Regions from separate parts of the Pseudomaricurvus sp. genome, predicted to be linked through region 2. Evidence: predicted binding sites of a transcription regulator. Region 2 holds the regulator's gene; each other region holds the start of a gene.
The links. The regulator sigma-54, encoded in region 2, starts transcription at its own class of promoters, with help from an activator protein. The targets are predictions, from matches to a motif close to TGGCACANNNNTTGCNNT.
Positions count from the first base shown of each region.

Region 1: a site for sigma-54 is predicted at 2,178-2,195, ahead of ACTG33_RS11365 (HAD-IIB family hydrolase). Genes of this name have one in related genera too.
Region 3: a site for sigma-54 is predicted at 2,105-2,122, ahead of ACTG33_RS06110 (flagellar basal body-associated FliL family protein). Genes of this name have one in related genera too.

Region 1 is NZ_CBFIHX010000077.1:870-8,353, reverse strand. It holds gene ACTG33_RS11380 (amidohydrolase) at 1-375, opposite strand, end outside; gene ACTG33_RS11375 (uracil-DNA glycosylase family protein) at 454-1,053, opposite strand; gene ACTG33_RS11370 (hypothetical protein) at 1,067-1,858, opposite strand; gene ACTG33_RS11365 (HAD-IIB family hydrolase) at 2,304-3,290, shown strand; gene ACTG33_RS11360 (glycosyl transferase) at 3,420-4,646, shown strand; gene ACTG33_RS11355 (sugar phosphorylase) at 4,643-6,415, shown strand; gene ACTG33_RS11350 (PA4780 family RIO1-like protein kinase) at 6,503-7,363, opposite strand.
Region 2 is NZ_CBFIHX010000002.1:17,221-24,704, forward strand. It holds gene mgtE (magnesium transporter) at 1-728, opposite strand, end outside; gene ACTG33_RS00405 (HPr family phosphocarrier protein) at 858-1,127, opposite strand; gene rapZ (RNase adapter RapZ) at 1,143-2,009, opposite strand; gene ACTG33_RS00415 (PTS sugar transporter subunit IIA) at 2,201-2,650, opposite strand; gene hpf (ribosome hibernation-promoting factor, HPF/YfiA family) at 2,672-2,965, opposite strand; gene ACTG33_RS00425 (RNA polymerase factor sigma-54) at 3,140-4,684, opposite strand; gene lptB (LPS export ABC transporter ATP-binding protein) at 5,018-5,743, opposite strand; gene lptA (lipopolysaccharide transport periplasmic protein LptA) at 5,807-6,331, opposite strand; gene lptC (LPS export ABC transporter periplasmic protein LptC) at 6,318-6,905, opposite strand; gene ACTG33_RS00445 (KpsF/GutQ family sugar-phosphate isomerase) at 6,917-7,484, opposite strand, start outside.
Region 3 is NZ_CBFIHX010000030.1:515-7,998, forward strand. It holds gene fliO (flagellar biosynthetic protein FliO) at 1-3, opposite strand, end outside; gene fliN (flagellar motor switch protein FliN) at 19-468, opposite strand; gene fliM (flagellar motor switch protein FliM) at 458-1,474, opposite strand; gene ACTG33_RS06110 (flagellar basal body-associated FliL family protein) at 1,532-2,068, opposite strand; gene ACTG33_RS06115 (flagellar hook-length control protein FliK) at 2,355-4,031, opposite strand; gene ACTG33_RS06120 (Hpt domain-containing protein) at 4,227-4,559, opposite strand; gene ACTG33_RS06125 (ATP-binding SpoIIE family protein phosphatase) at 4,667-6,415, opposite strand; gene ACTG33_RS06130 (STAS domain-containing protein) at 6,491-6,796, opposite strand; gene fliJ (flagellar export protein FliJ) at 7,088-7,484, opposite strand, start outside.

The DNA of each region.
Region 1 (7,484 bases), on a different contig from region 2:
GTGCGGGGTAATAAATTCCATCGGCAGAAGAATACCCGCCAGATAAGGGTGCAGATGCGGTTCAATAAAGCCTGGTAAAATCACCTTGTTGGCGAAAGTTGTATCCACCTTGGGACTGCGGTCAGCGACGGCTGCCTGCACCCTGTCCAAATCACCAATGGCTAAGATTTTCCCGTCTGCCACGGCCACGGCCACGGCTTCAGCGCGGGGGTGCTCCGAATCCATGGTGATGATGGTTTTTGCCGTGTAAATGGTGGTGCTGTTGTCATTGCTGCATCCGGCCAGTAGCCAACACCCGACGAGAAGGCAAAAAGCGGTCAAGGTAAAGAATGGCTGTTTTCTGTTGGGCAGTAACAGTGGCGTGGACAATGGCATGGGCGGTTCTCATGGGTGCAGTCACCGCATTATACGTACCGCTCTTGGCAGTTGTCTGCCCAATGCGAATTATAAGATTTAAGACGCCGCGGGGGTGAAGAGTTCATCCACCCGCTGTTGCAGCCAGGGCACTACCTCGTCGTCAAACCAGGGATGTTGCTGAAACCAGCGGCGGTTGCGCGGCGAAGGATGAGGCAGAGGTAATTGTTGCGGAGTCAGTTCGCGCCAGTGTTGTATCCGTTCCGTCAGCGTCTTATATCCATCCGCTAGATAGTGTTTTTGAGCGTACTGTCCGATGAGTAATGTCAATTGAATATTAGGCAGTTGATCAAGCAGCCGATCGTGCCATAGAGGCGCGCATTCTTTTCTGGGTGGCAGATCGCCTGATTTTCCCTTGCCGGGGTAGCAAAACCCCATAGGCATAATCGCTACCTGATGAGGATCGTAAAAGGTTTCCTTATCCATCTTCAGCCACTGCCGCAGGCGATCACCGGAAGGATCGTTCCAGGGAATACCCGATGTGTGAACTTTGGTGCCCGGAGCCTGGCCAATGATTAACAGCTTGGCGTCCGGGTGTATTTGGATAACGGGGTTGGCCCCCAGCGGGAGTTCCGGTTCGCAATGACGGCATTGCCGCACTTCTCGCAGCAGGATTTTGATTGGAGCGGAGTCGCTCATGGTTATCTGCGCTTTAGTTTGCCGATGGATCTGAGTTTGCCGACGGATTTGCGGGCGTCGTCGGGTTGAGCAAGGACCGGAGCAGCTCCAGACCTTTGGGGTGTGTCAGCAACGGCAGCGGGTTGCCAGCTTGCAGCTGAGACTGGATCTGGGGATCCAGCATCACCGCTTGAAAGTTGGGGTTGTCCTGCAGTTGCTGACTGCGTTGCCAGTAGGTGGCCAGCAGAGACGCCAGGCGAGGGTCATCGGTTTGGTACTGGCTGAGGAGCAGCTTCACGTCTGGATTGTTCTGCAAGCGTTTATATTCAGGTAGCTGGGCGATCTCAGCCGGGTTGCCGCGCTGCAACACCTGCTGGTTGGCAGGGTCATTAAACAGCTGCTTGATGTCGTTATTCTGGCCCAGTCTTTTCAAGCTCTGGGTGGTGGCCTGGGGGTTGGTCATTAACAGAAACGAGGCCTGAATAATCAATTCGTCAGCAGTGATGGGAGGAGGTTCGTTCGTTTGAGAAGTGGATTGGCTGGAAAGCGTATTGGGTGATCTCTGGCCATTGTCGGCAATCTGGGCAAAAGGGTCGCCCTTGAAGTGGTCATTCTCGCCGGCCGAGGCAAGCGGTGCGCCAGTCATCATCAAGCTGTAAAGCCCAAGAGTCACGATACTTATGAAGCCTGAGGTGCCAAAACGTTCTGTCAGGCGCAGGGGGTAGGTTTTCGTCACTCCCTTAATGATAGAGCTGACTAGACTAAACACAGAAATGGTCGAACGTCGTTGGGCCAGCGGTTTCAGTACGTGAGTGATTGTGTCCATAAGGTGGTATCCATAAAGCAGGTAGATCAAAAGCAAAAAGTCCGATGGAATCAGGATCTGTGCATGTTTTGAATAGGCACCAGTTTAATGCATGTTGGCCAGATAAAAAGCGCTCCGCTGCGATGAATTTGGAATCCGTGCACAAATTAAGTGGTTGATGAATGTTGACCAAACAGCCTGATTCGGAAAGAGGATTCAGGCGCCTGTTCCGAAATGGTGCAATCTCGAAGGGCGGTGGTGCGCCAGTTTGCACTGTTTTGAGGCGCTTAAAAAGGAGGGCTTTCAGCAAGGTCGAGGGTTCACTGCTATGGTGCAAATGGGGCACGTAATTTGCTATCACTAATATGAAGCTCATTTAACAAGGCTAATGTCCGTGAGCATGCCAAGAGTTTTCGATTTGGGATGACATGGTTTCGGTTGTGGATAAAAGGAGTACATCAGCATTGTGACCAATAAGCCGGTGCAGTTGATCATTGTTTCCGATCTGGATGGTTCGTTACTGGATCATCATGATTACAATTTCGAGCCAGCTCGGCCACTGCTCAAGCAGTTGGCCCAAGCGGACATTCCTGTTGTCCTGTGCACCAGTAAAACCCGTGCAGAGGTTCAAACCTTACGCAAAACATTGCACAACCATTCTCCTTTTATTGTTGAAAATGGCGCTGCGGTCTATTTGCCCAAGGTGCAGTTTCCGTTTCAGCCGGAAGGCTCAGAAGATGCGAGTGGTTATTGGCGAAAAGCCTTTTGTGAAAAGCGTGAACACTGGTTGTCCTTGCTCGAAGAGGCCAAAATCCACTTTGTCGACAAGTTTGATCATTTCTCCGCTATGTCTGAAGCGCGGGTTGCCGAGTTGACAGGGCTTCCGCTGGAGCAGGCAGCGCAGGCCAAGGCTCGTGAATTTGGTGAACCGCTGCAGTGGCTGGGGTCTGAAGAGGACCTGGCAGCCTTTACGAACTGGTTTCAGGAGAGAGGTGCTTGCATCCTCAGTGGTGGGCGTTTTGTGCATGTGGCTGGCGACGCTGATAAAGGACGAGCGATGACCTGGTTGGTGAATGAATACCGAGAACAGCGAGAGCGGATACTTCAGTCACAACACCGGCAAGTTAAGTCACAACACCATCACCCACGATTTTTGCAGCGCATACAGGATCAGTACGACTCTTTGTTTCAGCAGCACAAAGCGTGTCAGGTTAAGTCTCTGGCGTTGGGCGACAGTCAAAACGATGTTGCCATGCTGGAGGCGTCAGATCTGGCGGTAGTCATTCGTTCACCTGTTCATGCGCCTCCGGTGTTAAAGCGGGAGGAAGGTGTGATTGTTTCAGAGCAAGAGGGGCCCGCCGGATGGGCGGAAGGGGTTAAACACTGGTTGTCTGATCTTCACCTGGATCGTCAGGTTTTACCCAGTGAGGAAATCGCCAGACAGGCTCGGTAACTCAGTTTTTTTATTGTTCGCTCAGGGTTCATCAACAGCTCTACTGTGAAATGGACGTAATGTATTGTTATTAACCGCTGATCAAATGATTGGCGTAACCCATAAAATATAAACTAAAGGGAAAGTATTGTGGCTGACTTTTATCAAAATGGCATAGTGACCACACTTCATAATTTATCTCATCGTCCGCTGGAAGAAATGGAAGATGAATTAAGAGGTTTCAGTCGTACCAGACCCATGTCATTGATTTTGCCTTCATTGTTCTCGGAGCTGGAAGGTGAAGCCCTGCCAAATATTGTGAAAGAATTAAACGGCGCTGACTATTTGTCTGAAATCGTTATTGGTCTCGATCGCGCCGATAAAGCGCAGTATGAGCATGCGTTGAAGTTTTTTGGTGAGCTTCCGCAGCACCATCGAATTTTGTGGAATGACGGCCCGCGTTTGCAGGCTCTGGATGCAGAGTTGCAGGAGCTGGGGCTGGCTCCGAAAGAATTGGGTAAAGGCCGTAATGTCTGGTATTGCATGGGGTACACCCTGGCTTCCGGTCGGTCTGAATCAGTGGCACTGCACGATTGTGACATCGTCACTTACAGTCGTGAATTGTTGGCTCGATTGATATATCCGGTAGCCAACCCGCGTTTTAACTATGAATTCTGTAAAGGGTTTTATGCGCGTGTTGCCGACGGTAAGATTAATGGACGGGTATGTCGCCTGTTGGTTACGCCGTTGTTGCGAGCACTGAAAAAGATTTTTGGCGAATTGGAATACCTTCAGTATATGGACAGCTATCGCTACTCCCTGGCTGGCGAGTTTTCTTTCCGTAAAGACGTACTTAATGATATTCGCATCCCAAGTGACTGGGGGCTGGAAATCGGCGTGCTGTCTGAAATGCATCGTAACTATGCCAACAACCGCTTGTGTCAGGTGGATATTGCGGATGTATACGATCATAAACATCAGGATCTGTCCTACGATAACGAAGCGGGCGGTTTGTCGAAGATGTCCATTGATATTTCGAAGGCTTTGTTCCGCAAGCTCGCCACACAGGGCAAAACCTTCAATACGGAGACTTTCCGTTCTATTAAAGCCACTTATTTCCGAATTGCTTTGGACTTTATTGAAACCTACCACAACGATGCTGTGATGAACGGTTTGACTCTGGATATTCACCAGGAAGAAAAAGCAGTCGAGCTCTTTGCTCAGAATATCATGAAGGCCGGAGAAGCATTCTTGGAGCGCCCGATGGAAACCCCGTTTATTCCCAGTTGGAACCGAGTCATCAGTGCGATGCCAGATGTTCTCGAGCGTTTGTATGAAGCCGTTGAAGAGGATAATAAGGAGTTTGGTTCACTATGATGGAAACGGTCACTATAGATAACTCCTTGCCGGCACGGTTGACCCATCTGCTGGAATCGATCTATCACGAAACACCGTTGACAGTGTCGTTTGAGCAGCTGGCGGATGAGTTGCTGGAACTGATGAGGCTGGATCCGGCAGAAGATACTGCGCCGCCTCCTCATTACAATCCGTGGAGCCAGGAAGACGTTATTCTGATTACCTATGGTGACAGCTTTATCCCCACTGAAGGGGTAAAAGAAAAACCGCTTGAGGTTCTGAAGCACTTTTTGGATGAGCACTGTGAGGGCATTATTAACAGTGTTCATATTTTGCCGTTCTTTCCGTTCAGTTCTGATGATGGTTTTGCCGTTATTGATTTTTCCAGTGTCAATGAAGGATTGGGCGACTGGAGTCATGTCTACGATATTTCGCAAAAGTATCGTTTGATGGGCGATCTGGTGATTAATCACTGTTCCAGTCGCAGTCTTTGGTTTCAGAATTTCATTAAAGGCGAAGGCCCTGGCCACGATTATTTCTATACCGCATTACCCAGTGACGATTTACAGCAGGTCGTGCGTCCGCGCACCAGTGATTTACTGAAGGAGGTGGAAACAGAGCGGGGCACCCAGCATGTCTGGTGTACCTTCAGTCACGATCAGGTGGATTTGAATTTTGCCAATCCGGAGGTCTTGAAACAGTTTGTTTCAATTATCCGGCAGTATCTGGATATGGGGGTGCGAATCTTCCGTTTGGACGCGGTGGCGTTTTTGTGGAAAAAGATTGGAACCAGTTGTATCAATCTGGAGGAAACGCACTTGATGGTCAGGTTGTTGCGTTTGCTGATTGAAAACGCTGAGCGCGAAGCCGTGATCATCACCGAGACCAATATCCCCAACCGTGAAAACCTGTCTTACTTCGGCAACGCCAACGAAGCACACTGCGTGTACAACTTTTCGCTGCCTCCGCTATTGGTGAATACACTGGTGACGGGGAATTGCCATTATCTGAAAATGTGGATGATGAGCATGCCTCCGGCACAGAACGGCACCACCTATTTTAACTTTATTGCCTCCCATGATGGCATTGGACTGCGGCCGGTAGAGGGACTGCTCAGCGACGAAGAAACTGACAGCCTGATCAAAACCATGCAGGAATTTGGCGGGCGGGTTTCTTGGCGAGCACTGGACAGCGGTGAAGTACGTCCCTACGAAATCAATATTGCGTTGTTCGACGCGCTTCAGGGCACTGTAAAAGGCGCGGATGCCTTAGGGTTTCAGCGTTTTATCTGCGCTCACGCGATTATGCTGGCCTTGGAGGGTATCCCAGGTATTTATGTGCACAGCATGCTTGGAACCCATAACGACTATGAGCGTATGGAGAACAGCGGGCACAGCCGCGCGATTAACCGCCATCAGTGGCACTGGGATGAAATCGAGTCGGAGTTGAATTCGGAAGACAGCTCACACGCAAAAGTATTTTCCGCGTTGAAAAACTTGCTAAAGATACGGCAGAAACAGCCAGCGTTTCACCCCAATGCAACTCAGTTTACCCTGCATTTGGGTGAAGCTATTTTTGGTTTCTGGCGTCAGTCGCGGGATCGCACGCAAAGTATTTTCTGTATTACGAACGTCAGTGATCAACAGCAACCGCTGCAGTTGTCAGACATCAACTTGATTGTGACGGATTCCTGGGTGGATCTGATCAGTGGTGAGCAGCTGCCGGAAGGCGACGCTGTGCTTATGCTGGAGCCCTACAAAACGCTCTGGATCAGCAATAAAGCCGGTTGATGTTTTTCTGGCTTTATCTGTTCGAGTGGCCAATAAGGCGCCTGTTCAGGCGAAACCCATCAAGTCAGTGACGCTAATGAAGCAGAGTTAATCCTCATCTTCATTGGCTTCGCGAATGCGCTCCAGGCGTTCCTGTTCTTCCGCAAAAGCCGCTTTAATTTCTTCCAGTACGGAATCCACATCGGCGGTGCCTTCAGGATCTTCAAAGTGGCCGGTGAGTTGCAGGTCGGGATGCAGCTCACCGTCTTCGTAAAGCGCCCAGATTTCTTCTGCGTAGCGGGTTTCGAGCAGGTCGGGGGCAAATTGACCGTAGTATTGGGTGATGTTGTCGACGTCCCGTTCCAGCATGGTTTCGGCGTTGTTATTGGCGGCGGCATCCACCGCCTGAGGTAAATCAATAATCACCGGGCCGTAGTCGTCAACCAGTACGTTAAATTCAGACAGATCCCCGTGTACGATGCCTACGCACAGCATACGCATCACATATTGCATCATCAGGGCATGATCTTCCCGGGCTTGTTCGGCGGACATTGAGACATCATTGAGGCGTGGAGCAACTTCACCTTCATCATTGGTGATCAGCTCCATCAGGAGAACTCCGTCGAAGCAGCCGTAAGGCTTGGGAACCCGCACTCCGGCCGCATCGACTTTATAGAGCGCGTCGACTTCGGCATTCTGCCAGACTTCTTCCTGTTGCTTGCGACCGAATTTTGAGCCTTTTTCCATGGCGCGCGCGCGGCGGCTGTTGCGTACCTTGCGACCTTCCTGATATTGCGCCGCTTTTTTAAAGCTGCGTTTGGCGGCTTCTTTATAGACCTTGGCGCAGCGAATATCGCTGCCACTGCGGACGGCGTAAACCGTCGCCTCCTTGCCGCTCATAAGCTGGCTGAGGACTTCGTCGACAAGACCATCTTCAATCAGCGGGAGGATTCGTTTTGGTGTTTTCATGGCGTCGTTATACCGTAAAGCCAGATTGATAGATAGCGGTGGGCCCCGGGATGGCTGGAAATCTGTTGATGTTTCAATGGGTTGAGCCTATGGTTTTTAATTTTGAGGTATGGATAAACCC
Region 2 (7,484 bases):
TTGTCATCGATCACCGGCGCCGAAACCCAGTTGTGGCGTTCAAACAGACTGGCTACCTCGTTCTCGGGCATGTGCGCCGGAATGGGCTCAAAGTCGGTACGCATCAACTCCCGCACGGTACTGGTGGGCGATGAAGTCAACAGGCGCGACAGCGGCAGCAGGCCAACGTACTGCCCTTTACTGTTCACTACGATCAGGCTGTCGGTGGAGTCCGGAAGTTCGTCGTGGCGGCGCAGATAGCGAAACACGACGTCCAGTGTCACCCTGGGGCGAACGGTCACCGTATCGGTATCCATCAGGCCGCCGGCGGTGTCCTCGTCGTAGGAGAGCACCTGCTCTACCCGCTGGCGATCCTGAGCGTCCATCGCGGCGAGTACTTCCTGAATCACGCGGTCTGGCAGGCGTTGCAGAACATCGGCCAAATCGTCCGTGTCCATGCCTTCGGTGATGGCGACTACCTCTTCGGTGCCCATCCCGCGCAGGAATTGAGCCTGTACTTCTTCCGAGAGTTCCTGCAGAACTTCACCTTCCAGATCGCTATCGACCAGGCGCCAAAGCACGCGGCGGGATGGGGGCGGGGAAGATTCCAGCAGGTGAGCTATTTCGACCGGTTGCAGGCCGTTGAGCATGCGCCGTACCTGTTGAAAGGTACCGCTTTCCAATGCCTCATTGATTTCACCGAGTTGTGCCTGAGTTAATGCGAGCAATTCATCGGTGTTTTGAGACATAGGCGTTCACACGTATCCGTATTGAGTGAGGTTAACGGCGTGTATTCTAATGGGGCTTGGCGGCATAAGCCAGTGGAAGGCCAGACTTACGCCGTTTCGTCGAGGTCTGGTTGGCTGAGTTGTAGTTGCTTATTCGTCTTCGTCAAAGCGATTGTTGATGAGTTCGATGATGGCTTGCATGGCCTCTTGCTGATCCTGCCCCTCGGCTTGCAAGGTGATTTCGGTGCCCTGATTCGCGGCAAGTAACATCAGTGACATGACGCTCTTGGCATCGACGAGTTTTCCGTTCAGGCCCACTTTGATCTGGCTGGAATAGCGGGAGGCTGTGCTGGCAAATAAGGCCGCTGCGCGGGCATGGAGCCCCAATTTATTAATGATGGTGACGGTATCAGTCAGCATAATGTTCTCTATGGATTATGTTTTTTGTAATTGTTCCAGTTCCCGGTGCCTCAGTTGCGTGTTGGGGTGCTCATTTTTGAAGGCCTCATAGAGGCGCTCGCACAAATACACTGAGCGGTGGTGCCCGCCCGTGCAGCCAATGGCGACGGTAAAGTAGCTGCGATTGCTGTCGCTGAAGCGAGGTAGCCAGCGCTGCAGGTAGCTGGCGATGTCATTGTACATATCGTTGACATCGTCCTCGGCCTCAAGAAACTCAACGACTTCCTTATCCTTGCCGCTGAAGCTGCGCAAATGAGGTTTCCAGTAAGGGTTTGGCAGGCAGCGTACGTCAAACACCTGATCAACATCCACCGGAATGCCGCGCTTGAAGCCAAAGGACTGAAATAACAGCGCCATCCCGGGACCTGTATTACCGACAATGCGCTGTTTCACCAGGTCTCGTAACTGATGCAGGCTAAGGCCGCTGGTGTCGATGGTCAGATCGGCAGAGTTGGCGATGGGCTCGAGAAATTTTCTCTCAAGAGCGATTGCCTGTTTGAGATCGGTTGTCTGTCCGCTGAGAGGGTGCTTGCGTCGGGTTTCGCTGAAACGCTGAATCAAAATGGGGCTGCGGGCATCCAGAAACAGAATTTCGCACTGCAAGCCGGGAATCTTGGCTTGCGACAAAAACTCGGGAAACTCCTGAAGATCCTGCCAGGTGTTGCGTGCGTCAATACTGACGGCAAATGACTGGCTCTGGGGATGCTGATCCAACTGTCGAACCAGCGATGGCAGTAAAGAGGCAGGCAAGTTATCAATACAGGTAAAACCGACATCCTCAAGCACGTGCAAGGCTGTGCTTTTCCCCGAGCCGGAGCGGCCGCTAATTACAACTAAACGCATGGGATTTTCTGCCTCGTCGACTATCAATATTTCAGGGTGCTCGTTTTATCCGGGTGCTTTCTTATTGGGGCGTTATGGCCTCATCAGGACGCACGGCCTTTGAAGGAGGAGTATCAATTGATACAACACCACGAGCAATACTCTAAAGGTACCTTACTTTGGGTAGATTACAAAACCGCGTCCCTGCGCCATCAGAGGGGCGCGCTGGCGTCTTGTTCGGTGGCTGCCAGGTAGAGGCTTTGGGTGTCGCTGGCGTCGCGAAGATTCTGCAAATAGTCGGGATGGTGCAGTTGTTCGGCAATCGCGGCCAGAGTTTTCAGATGTTCGTCGTGAGCCTCCTCGGGAACAATCAGGGCAAACAGGATGTCCACGGGTTGGCCGTCGATGGATTCATAGTCGATGGGGCTTTGTAACTGAATCAAAGCACCAACGGTGTTGGCGCAATTGTTGATGCGGCAGTGAGGAATAGCAATGCCACCGCCCAGACCGGTTGTGCCAAGCCGCTCCCGAGAGATCAGACTGGTGAAGATCTCATCGGCGTTAAGAGTCGGCTGGTCTTCGGCAATCAGTTGGGAGATGACTTGCAGAGCGCGTTTTTTGCTGCTGGCCTCAACACCGCAGTAGGTGCGATGTTGAGACAAAAATGATCTTACTTCCATAAATTAGCGGTGATGATTTCGCATCTTTTCTTTGTGTTTAATGAGTTGGCGGTCGAGCTTGTCGGCCAACATGTCGATGGCGGCGTAGAGGTCTTCGGACTCGCTGTCTGCGAAGAAGTCTTTGCCGCTCACGTGCACTGAGGCTTCTGCCTTTTGGCGTAGTTTATCAACAGATAGTATGACGTTGGTACTGGTAATTCGGTCGTGGTGTCTTTCGAGGCGATCTAGTTTGGTGTTGACGTAGTTTTTAATGGCAGTTGTCAGTTCAACATGGTGTCCACTGATGTTGATTTGCATGCGTTGCTCCTCTTGTCGTGAAACGTCGGTATTGAATCGCTTGTCATACAGCTTTGGCTACTAGCACCAGCTGTGTTGGTGCTGTCGAGGCCCTGACAGGCAGGACTTTAACCTTTATCCCGAGTGGGCGACCAGTACCGGCTGCAGCGGACTTGTGTTGCGGTCAACAGCTGCTCAGACCAATCGCTTACGCTCGTTGGACGCGGGTATTCCTAAAGACTCCCGATACTTGGCGATGGTGCGTCTGGCCACCTTAATGCCCTGTTCGGCGAGTAATGTGGTGATTTTGCTATCACTTAACGGTTTTTGGGGGCTCTCAGCCGCCACCAGTTTTTTGATGATGGCACGGATTGCTGTGGATGAGCATTCGCCGCCTGAGTCAGTACTCACATGGCTTGAGAAGAAGTATTTCAGCTCAAAGATGCCCTGAGGCGTGTGCATGTACTTTTGAGTGGTGACCCGGGAAATGGTGGACTCGTGCATGCCGACAATTTCGGCCACGTCGTGCAGAACCAGCGGTTTCATGGCCTCGGCGCCATAATCGAGAAAGCCGCGCTGTTTTTCGACGATACAGGTAGAGACTTTCAGCAGGGTCTCGTTGCGGCTTTGCAAGCTCTTGAGGAACCAGCGGGCTTCCTGCAAGTTGTCGCGTAAGAAGGAGTTGTCACTGCTGGTGTCCGCCCGCTTGACCATTGAGGCGTAGGTATCATTGATACGCAATTTGGGTGCGATGTCGGGATTCAGATTCACAGTCCAGCGGTCATCCTGTTTGGTCACAAATACATCGGGTACTACGTACTCGGTCTCGCCACTGTAGATGCTGTCCCCTGGACGTGGATTCAGGCTCTGAATCAAAATGATGGCATCTCGCAGCTGGGCTTCCTTGAGTTTGGTTTTTCTCATCAGCTGCTTGTAATCGCGGCTGCCCAGCAACAATAAGTGGTCTTTGACTATGAGTTTAGCATCTTCCCGGCAGGGTGTAGTTTTTGGCAGTTGATTCAGCTGGATTAGCAGGCATTCGCTCAAATCCTGACTGGCGACCCCGGGAGGGTCAAACTGTTGCAGTCTGTGCAACACCGCAAAGACTTCGTCCAGTTCGAGCTCTTCCAGCTCGTCTACCAGGCTTTCATGGATTTCTTCGGCGTTCATGCTGAGCATGCCGGTGTCTTCAATAGCGTCAATAAACGCCATCGCTATGACTTGGTCCCGATCGGACATGGGGGTCAGGTTGAGCTGCCACATCAGGTGCTGATGCAGGGATTCGTCGCTGCCGCGCCGGCTTTCGTAATCGTTGTCCTCGCTGTCGGGTGCTGACAAGCCGCTGCCGGAAGGGCCTGACTGGTATACATCGTCCCAGCTGGTGTCTACCGGCAGGTCTTCCGGAATAGCGTCTCCCCAGTCGCCCTCGGGACTGTCATCGCTGTTTCTGTCGACGCCACTTTGCTCTTCCTGGGCGCTGGCGGTGGGTTCTGGTTCGCTGTCGGAATCTTTGGTGCTGCTCTGTTCGGGCTGATCTTTGGGGGTGTTGATGCTCTCGTCGGGAGTGTCCGAACCGGCATTGTCGTCTTCGCCGACTTCCAGCATGGGGTTGGAGTCGAGCGCCTCCTGGATTTCGGCCTGAAGGTCGAGCGTCGACAGCTGCAGCAGGCGGATGGCTTGCTGCAGTTGGGGGGTCATGGTGAGTTGTTGACCCAGCTTGAGTTGTAACGACTGTTTCATGTATGGCTACGGCTACTGAGGAATTCTTTCTCTGCTCTGCCGCAATGTCAGCGAGTGTGGAGCTGTGTGATGTGTGCGGCAGAATCCATTCTTGCGACGATCAGACTCGATTGAAATGATCGTGTTGGTGAGCAAGTGTAGCCAGAGTAACCGAGGAGAACAACTTAAACAAGCAAGTTTTATGCCTGTTTCTTGCCTGCTTGGGAGGAAATGCGAATGTTGGGAGCGGGTGGCTGCGTTGTGGTCGATCTTAGTTGGACGCGCTGTCCAAGCTGTTTGCCAGAGGCCACAATTTTGTGTGTGGGGTCACACTTTTAGCCCTGAGAAAACACACTATAAGCTGAATTGGTGCCCGAGGTAAACCTCTCTGACCTGCGTGTTGCCTAGAACGGTTTCCGGCGTGCCTTCGGCAATAATGTGGCCTTCGCTGACGATGTAGGCTTTCTCGCAAATATCGAGGGTTTCGCGAACGTTGTGATCAGTAATCAAAACGCCAATCCCGCGATCTTTCAGGTGCTGAATAATGTGCTTGATGTCGTTGACGGAAATGGGGTCGACGCCAGCAAATGGTTCATCCAGCCGGATGAATTCCGGGTCGGTGGCCAGTGCGCGAGCGATTTCGACCCGGCGACGCTCACCACCGGACAGCGCCATGCCGAGGCTATTCTGGATATGGCTGATGTGAAACTCTCGCAACAACTGATCGAGTTTGTCCTGGCGCTGTTTGCGGTTCAGGTCCTTGCGGGTTTCCAGAATACTGAGAATGTTGTCGTTGACCGTCAGCTTGCGGAATACGGAGGCTTCCTGTGGCAGGTAGCCGATGCCCGCTCGTGCCCGTCCGTGCATGGAAAGGTGCGTCAGGTTCTTTTGATCAATAGTGACCTTGCCCTGATCGGCATCCACCAGCCCGGCAATCATGTAAAAGCAAGTGGTCTTGCCCGCCCCGTTGGGACCCAGCAGGCCGACAATCTGGCCACTGCTGACCGACAGGGAAACGTCGATAACGACACGGCGGCTTTTGTAGCTCTTGGCGAGGTTCAGGGCGTTGAGTGTGGGCATGGCGTTGGTCTTGTCCTTAAATCCGGCGCTGGGCAGTGTGGCGGTGCGGTGGCGCTTTAACTGTTAGGGATTGCGCTCACTTTTGGGAGGAATCGTCATGTGAATGCGGTCTGGGTTGGTGGTGCTTTTGTTGCCCTGAGCTTTCACCACAGAAGATTTCATGTCGTAATCAATCTTTTTGCCGGTCAGGGTGGTGCCATCGCCCTGACGCAGCGAGGCGTTTTCGCTGATGTGCAGCTTTTCGGTGTCCAGCAGGTATTCGATGGTTTTGCCTTTGGCGATCACCATTTCTTTGTCGGGCTCGGGGATTTGCTGGTAGTGGGCGCGATCACCGGTGGCGACAACCCGTGAAATCTCGTTGTTGATGCTGTAAATCACCACCTTGTCGGCTTTGATCCGCATGGTGCCCTGATCCATCTGTACCTCGCCGGTATAGGTAGTGATGCCCTTTTTTTCGTTGCGCTCGGCGGTGTCAGAGCTGATGTGTATCGGTTGCTCCCGGTCGCTTTCCAGTGCCAGAAGAGTGGAGCTGAACCCGCCCAGAGTCAGGGATAACAAAAGCGAAATGGCGAGTTTATTGCGGATCATGTATGCCTCGGACGTTGGATAGCAATTTTATAGTGTCTGTTTTCAGGTACGCTTCCATACCAACGGCATGGGTGGTGTTGCCGGGGCTGGTGATGATAACAGGTTTGTCAGTTTCGGCGTATTGCCTCTCTGGTTTTACGACCAGATATGGCGTTGTGAGTTCCGAGGATTGGCCCAGAGTGTCGGTGCGAGTGATGTGCACATCTCCCCAAAGTTGAACCAGGTTGCCGTTGTTGCGGGCTTTTCCGGTATTCGACACGATGGTGGTGGGCGGCTTGTCCACTGAATACATTGTCAGCTTCGGGGCGGTGAGGTCGGCGTAGTCTTTGGCTGTGCGTCGCTTGGGGTTCTTTTGGTAGTAGCGGGTTTCAGACGCGACAAAAACCGAACTCAACTGGCCGTTCTCGTCAAAGCGACGACGAACGGCGTTGTGCACAATATTGCTCGGGTGTTTGGATGTTTTCGGAGTTTCGGGCTTCTGAGGCAGGAATGTCTCCGGTGGGGAATCCCAAAACACCAGAAACAGACAGGTCAACAAAATGATGAAAGCCGGGGCCAGCCAGTTTTTATTCATGATGAGGTTGCCTACATAACTCCGGCACGCAGTATGTCGTGCATGTGAATGACGCCGATGGGACGATGACCGTCGTCTTCAACAATCAGGGCGGTGATCTTGCGGCCTTCCATGATGCCCAGAGCTTCGGCGGCCAGCATGTTGTGGTGAACGGTTTTGGGATTTGCCGACATGACCTGATCCATGGTGGCGGTGCTGAGGTCTGCCCCCTGGTCGACGCAGCGACGCAGGTCGCCATCGGTGAATACGCCCAGCAGGTGGCCGTCAGGATTGGTTACGGTCGTCATGCCGAAGCCTTTCTCGGTCATTTCTACCAGTGCCTGGCTGAGTGCTGTATCGGCACTGACTCGCGGCACTTCGCTGTCTTTGTGCATGATGTCTTCCACTTTCAGCAGCAGTTTGCGCCCCAGCGCGCCGCCGGGGTGGGAAAAAGCAAAGTCTTCTGCGGTAAAGCCGCGAGCTTCCAGCAGGGCCACCGCCAGGGCGTCGCCCATGGCCAGGGTTACCGTGGTGCTGGTGGTTGGCGCCAGGTTCAGAGGGCAGGCCTCGCTCTCAATACTGATGTCCAGGTGGACGTTG
Region 3 (7,484 bases), on a different contig from region 2:
CATTGCGACTCCATTGTGTCAGCGTAGACGTTTGATCCGTTCAGCCGGACTGATGACATCGGTCATACGTATGCCGAACTTTTCATTCACGACAACCACTTCGCCGTGAGCAATGAGAGTGCCATTCACCAGCACATCCAGAGGCTCACCGGCTAATCGATCCAGCTCGATGACCGAGCCTTGGTTAAGTTGTAGCAGATTACGAATGGTTATGGAGGTGGAACCCACCTCCATGGCAATGGTGACGGGAATATCAAGAATCACATCCAGGTCGGGGTTTTGCCCTCCCGCCATCGGTGCAGTCTCGTCCTGGAACTCATTCAGTTCCAGCTGATTCACATCCTCGTCCGCGCTGCCAGAGCCTTCCGCTTCGGCCATAGCCGCAGCCCACTCATCCGCCATGGCGTCCTGATTGACGTCACCGCCCTCTTCTAACGACTCGTCGTTCAACAGATCATCATTGCTCATTGCTATCCCCTGACCTGGCATCCAGGCTGTTGCTATTCTGAAAAACTGACCGATCAATCAATTCGTTGACTCTTAGGGCCAAATTGCCATTGGATTGACCGATTTGACTGCGAAACATCGGTACTTTGTTGGCGGTCACCACTTGATATTCACCCATCTCAATAGGCACTACATCCCCAGCTTTCATATTGACGATGTCCCGCAGGGTGATCTCCCTGCGAGCCAACTCACATTCCAGTTCGACCTGAGCCTCCATGACGTCATTGCGAAGCGCTGTGATCCAGCGATCATCACGTTCATCGGTATCGGACTGCAGGCCCGCATCCAACATTTCGCGTATTGGCTCAATCATGGAGTATGGAATCGTGATGTGCAGATCACCACCCCCACCATCCAGCTCAACATGGAAAGTACTGACAACCACCACTTCACTGGGGCTGACAATGTTCGCCATGGATGGATTGACTTCGGAATTGATGAATTCAAAGTCGATCGGCATAACCGCTTTCCAGGCTTCGGCCAAATCCACAAACGCCTGATCCAGAACCATCTGAACAACACGTAACTCGGTCGGGGTGAATTCACGCCCTTCAATTTTTGCGTGGCGGCCATCACCACCAAAAAAGTTATCTACCAGCTTGAACACCAGCTTGGCATCCAGAATCACCAGTGCCGTCCCCCGCAATGGGCGAAACTTCACCATATTTAGACTGGTAGGCACATACAGTGTATGGACGTATTCGCCAAATTTTTGAATCTGTACACCGCCGGAAGACACGTCGGCAGACCGACGGAGCAGATTAAACATGCTGATGCGGGTATACCGGGCAAAACGCTCATTAATCATTTCGAGCGTTGGCATACGGCCACGGACAATTCGATCCTGACTGGTTAAGTCATAGGATTTGACCGCACCCGGATCCTCATCACTGCTGGTATCGACATCACCGTCGTCAACACCATGGAGCAGCGCATCAATCTCGTCTTGTGAAAGTAAGTCCTGCACACACTTGTCCTGTGTTAGTTCTTTCGATTTATTGACGGTTTACCAGTCGTTTGCTCACTACTGCATAACAAACGCGGTAAACAACACTTGCTCAACCCCCGGCTTACCGGTTTCTTGCTCCAGCAGCTTTTGCACTTCTCCAAGAGACTGCTGACGCAGCAGCTCTTTGCCTTCCGGAGTTTGCAGCTCGGCGTAATCCTGGCTACTGAAAAGCATTAACAGGCCGTTTTGCAACAAGGCACTGTGCTCTTCGATATCCGCCAACACCTCTGTATCTCTCATCATCAAGCTGATTTCAGCCTGTAAAAACCGCTGCCTCCCCCGGACATTGAAACTGATAATCATGGGAGGCTTCATCGGATAATAGATCGCCGGTTTTTTGACCTCTTCCGCAGCTTCAGCCCCGTCTTCCGAAGCCTGCTCACCATCGACAAGCTCCGCGCTTTCAGGATCATCAGACAACAACCCCAAAGCCATTAAGGTTCCCCCGGCAGACAACGCCATCAACACTACGCCAATAACGATTATTATGACGATCTTTTTCTTGCTGGTGGTGGTACCCAGTTCCTCGATATCGTCGTTCTCTTCTGCCATGTCAAAAACCTGTCGTTTATTCGCGATAAACATAGAACAGCAAGAGGCATGCCATACGCATACTCTAGCCACAAGATGGCCGTATTCAAAAAAGAAAGAGTGTTAGGGCAGCGTCTTTAAGCCCGAGAGAACGCAGATAACATTACGAGACAGAGAAGATGGAACGGGTAACTAGAAACTGCCGAAAAAGCTTCAGAGTCAAATAAACCAGCTCTGAAGCTTTCTCACACAGTAGTTCGGGGATAAGGATTAAACAAGTAACTTGGGATCAGCAAAGTGAATGCTATTAAACAAACTGATCAACAAGGCCCTGGGTGTGCTTAACCACAACAGATTCTGCCGGAGCATCACCTGCGGCGAGGACATCACCGCTACCGGCTGAATACCCCTCTTGTTGCTGTCTCTGCTGCTGGAAGGATTGATCAGACACATCCACATCCACCAAATTCAGCCCTTCAGCATCAAACTTTTCTCTCAGGCGCACAGCCGTCTGATCAAGCGCCTCACGCACAACTGCATGCTGACTGGCAAAACTCACACTGGCCTGATCCTGATTCAGCGTCACTCGCACCTGAAGCTGACCCAATTCCGGCGGATCCAGCTGAATTTCGGCGGACGTCAGGTTTTTAGTGGCCATAACCGCGACTTTTTCTGCAACAGTGTTATGCCACTCAGGCTGTCCTAACTCACCTTTATTGGTGGGCACGGTAAAATGAGCTGAACTTTGGGATGCAGCGGTCGGACGCGCATCATTACGCTGAGACGCTGCCAGCAATGGATTATCCCCTGCTCCCCCTCGCGTACCCTCTCGGAATGCATCTGTCTCCCCATCAGAGCTCAAGGCCCCCAAAGCCTGCTCAACAGCTTGTGCAGCTGCCCCGCCCGAAGACGACTGAGGAGAGCCCGATCCAGTACCAGTAGTATTTGCTGAAATCGCGCTGGCTAACAACGATTGCGACGGCCCATCACTACCCGCAGTTTGAGTCGCCGTCAGACTCCCCCCATCCGTTAGTACCTGTCCGTTCGTAGCAACAGCACCGCTCGCACCATAGGCGACTCCGTATGGCATACCGTTACCAACGCCATAGCTACCCAGCGACGAGGCGCCCGCAGGAATGAATGAAGACTGAGCAGCCAAGCCACCCGCAGCCGGATCACCCTGGCCGGTAAAGGCTGCAACCGCTGCTGCAATGGATTCCAGTGAAACCTCACCGGGTTTCAATTCCACCGGGGCATCATCTACAACCTCACCCATGCCACTGTTTTGCATCAGGCTGTTAGTTTGACGCTCTGCGACATCCGCCGCTTCAGGTACATCAGTCATGACAACCATCCGCTCAGACGCCGAGACGCCGTTAGAATCAGCGTGCTGGCCATCCATTCCGTCGAGTAGAGACTCTCTTGAAGTGGTTTCGGTTGGTGATTTATCGGCCACCTCAACCTCTATTCCTTCAGCAGAATCATGAAGACCGGTGGCTTTGGTCGATTGAGCCCCTATAGATCCTGCATTGGCCTCCAGCGCTTCAGGCGGCTGGGGCTTCCCATCCACTGGCTGATCAGAGTCAGCCAACCCACCTTCCTGCTGACGTGCCTCCAATCTGGCTTGTTGTCTATCTTCTTCCAGCTTAGATTCCTGCAGGCGGGCCTCCTGCTGCCTCTTCTCTTCCAGTCTGGATTCCTGTTGACTGGAGGCTTGCAGTTTCTCCTGACGCTGCTCTTCAAGCTGCCTCTGCTCCATTCGCTTGGCTTCAGCTCGCTCGGACTCAAGCCGCTTCTGCTCCTGCACCCGATCGGACATGTCCTGAGCGGCACTCTTTTTCTCAGATGCGTCACTGAGCAAGCGCTTAAACTCTATTTGCGAATCAGAAGCTATACTCCTGGAAGACACAGTTCCAAGGGACTTAACGCTGTCTGCCCGATTGGTCCCTATCGCAAAAGACACATTGGCGGTAGTCGAACTCATGGTCACTCTCTCATCGTCACAGCGGCAAGACTTTACCGCTTTGAGGCTATTTCGTTAACGAGAGAGGGAAATGCAAGGTCGATGCCAAAGATCATCAAACCGTGGTCTTTGGCTCATAGAATGGGGCTCATAGAATGGGGCTTATTCAATAGGGCTTTTGAATACATCGACGAGGCTAGACAGCCCTGAGAGAGACTAGACAGCCCTGAGAGCGGAAGTCACACGCTGAAACTCGGCTTCAATTCTCTCGAGAGTACTCGCAAGGTCTTCAGTTTGTTGCTGTTTAGCTTTTGTTTCCACATGGAAACACAGTTCGGACATAGTCGTAGCCCCAAGATTACCACTACTGCCTTTCAAGCTGTGGGCAGTCTGCCTCAGAGCATCGGCATCACCGGCAGCCAGTTGTTCACACAATTCGGGGATACGTACCTGACAATCGTCAAGAAAGGTAGTAACGAGCTCCTGAAAGTCCTCACCCATAACTTCCTTCAGCATAACAATGGTTTCTGTATCAATTACTTCGCTCATGATCACTCCTTCTAAAACGGCTCTAAGCCTTATTGTTATTTTAAATGTCCGGTTTTGTTATTCTAATCGTCTGAGAATGTTATTTTAATTGCCCGAACTTCGTTATTTTAATCATCTGAACTCCAGTGGAATGTGACTTCAACCTGATTTCCGAGATCATTGTAAGAAAGTGAATCACAGAGGGAGCGAAGAAGCGGTATTCCACGACCGCTGTATTCTTTTGACTCTAACGTGTTGTTGATATTTTCTTCGTGCTCAAAACCAGAACCGGAATCCTGCACCCGAATACTCAGTACACCCCCGTCGTCCTGTAACTGATGCTCAAGATCGAACCGAATAAACCCCTCTTGCAAGACCTCTACCCTTTTCACTCGCTCCAGATAATAGTGTTCAAATCCTTCCGGTGTCGCTTTCCAGGCAGATGGTAACGCTAATATGCCATGCTCTAAGGCATTGGAATAAAGTTCTGCCAAGATGGTATACAGCGTTCCACTATGTGTCCTCAAACCCGGCACTTCGACCAGGATATTCAGCAACAGAGGTAGAGGATCAAACATCCTCAGGGTTGAGGGTTTCAGCTCCAGACCGAGAGACCACTCAAGTAGCCCTCCGTAGCGATGGCGGGTCGCCTCATAGGGTTGCTTCAGTGCACGATCCGGATGATCCATTGTCAACTCAATCAATGAGAGATCATCGTCACGCTCCCCTTCTGCGTACTCATGCACAGCACTCAGAACTTTCTCAAAAATCCCGTCCTCTTCGGAACCTGAAGTTTTGTCTGAACCTGAGCCCGGATCGTTCTGAGCATGCTCTGTAAACAATTGCATCAACCGCTCTTCACCAAACATCTCACCCTGTCGATTACGGGATTCAATGATGCCATCAGACCACATATAGAGACGATCTCCCGGGGCCATCTCCAGACGCACACAGTCGTCTTTGAACGCTATATCATCAAGGACTCCCAACGGTAGATGGGTAGAGCGGATGGTATCCACCACACCGGTATCGGCACGATAGAGATAACATTCCGGCAAACCACCATTCCAGACTTTCACTGTGCCCTTGGCAAAATTCATGTCAACAATAGTGGCGCAGCAAAACACCCCCACCGGAAGGATTTGTTTTAACTTGAGGTTAATCTCCCGCAACACATCAACAAGGTTGAACCCCTTTTGAACCATGCCATAAAAAATGGACGCCAGAGGCATAGCGCCAATTGCAGCGGGTAGACCGTGTCCGGTAAAGTCTCCCAGTAACACCATCATGCTACCGGATGGCCGGACGGCTGCGACAATCACATCTCCGTTGAAAACCGCCAGAGGGGATAAAAAATACTTAACATTGGGCGCATCCATACAGCCTGTATGGGCAATGTTATCGAAAACTTGTTTGGCAACCACCTGCTCTTGGACGAGGTGCTGGTTGTGAGAGGAAATCTGATCCCGCTGCTCCTGCATCACACGGTGCATCACACGCATACGGGAAAATGCTTTGATTTTGGCCTGCAGAATCACCCGATTGTAAGGCTTGGATAAAAAGTCATCGCCACCGGCATCGAGACATTTTACCAGAGATTTGGTGTCGGTTAGTGAGGTAAGAAAGATGATGGGAACCATTTCCTCACCCGCCAGGGCTTTAATTTGGCGGGCGGCCCCAAAACCGTCGAGACGGGGCATCATGGCATCCAGTAAAATCAGATCTGGCCTGTGCTCCTGATAGGCATCCACCGCTTCCTGGCCATCACAGACGCTGATAACACGATGGCCTTCTTTTTTGACGATGGTCTCCAGAATTAGACGGTCAGAGTCCGTATCATCAGCGATCAGTATGGTTTGTTTTCCGGGCACGGGCATTTGTTTTCCGGGTACAGGCCCATTGTTTTATGAGTACAGGCCTTAATTTTATGAGTTCGGCCTGACAGCCACCTTTTACTGGATATTAAAAAGCTGCTCAAAGTTGGAAATCATCAGGATTTTTTTAACGTCGGAGCTACAGTTTACAATCTCAATTTCAGCATCATTACCGCTGGCATGATCACGTAATAACAGCAACATGCCCAAAGCAGAACTGTCCAGATAAGTTGCTTCAGCCAAATCTACCAGATAGCGGGAAGGCTGATTAGTCAGGGACTCATAGCTGCCTCTAAATTCCTGATGCGCACTAAAATCAAAACGCCCCTGGATAGATATTCTCAACTCCTGTCCATCCTCAGATACGCGAGATTGAATACCCATAGTTTTTTCTAATTCCTCTTTCGGCGGTGGCACGACCCTTCCGTAACACCACATTCAACCTTGTCATATAGATTAATGTAATATCGGTTAAGGTAACTGCTGAACTTCTGTAATACTAGACTAATATTAAACCCCTTACCGAATCCAGCATTATCCTGCTATTCGCATCATAATTTGAGCTTGGGAACACAATACAGCGGGAAGAAAATGGCGCCGGCGTGTGATAACAAGTGACAAACCCTGCGCTGGGTCTGGCATACGGGGAATGATGAATAAAAATACAGTGCTTGCTTAGCGTGAGCGCCTCAGAAAGACAGAAGAAAGTTCATCCAACTCCTTCTGCAGCTGTTTATCCGCTAACAGACTTTCATCCTGTTTGATCTTTTCGATCAGTTGCTCAATATTTCGGCGGCGTTGATAGCACTCCTGCCAATTCTGCAAACACTTGTCTTCATTTTGCCGAAGTTTCTCAATTTGGCCAGCCTGTGTCTGACAAACAAAACTCAGCTGTTCAAGAAACCGCCGGTCGTTGATCATACTGTAGGCGCTCTGCCCGCTCTTCGGTTGATTTAAAGACTGGATATAACCCTGCTGGTACTCTTCAACCTGCTGCAACTGTTGCTGGGCCTGCTCGACCTGACGACGGCTTTGCTCTAACTGACTGGCTGCGCCTTCCTCTGTACGGACT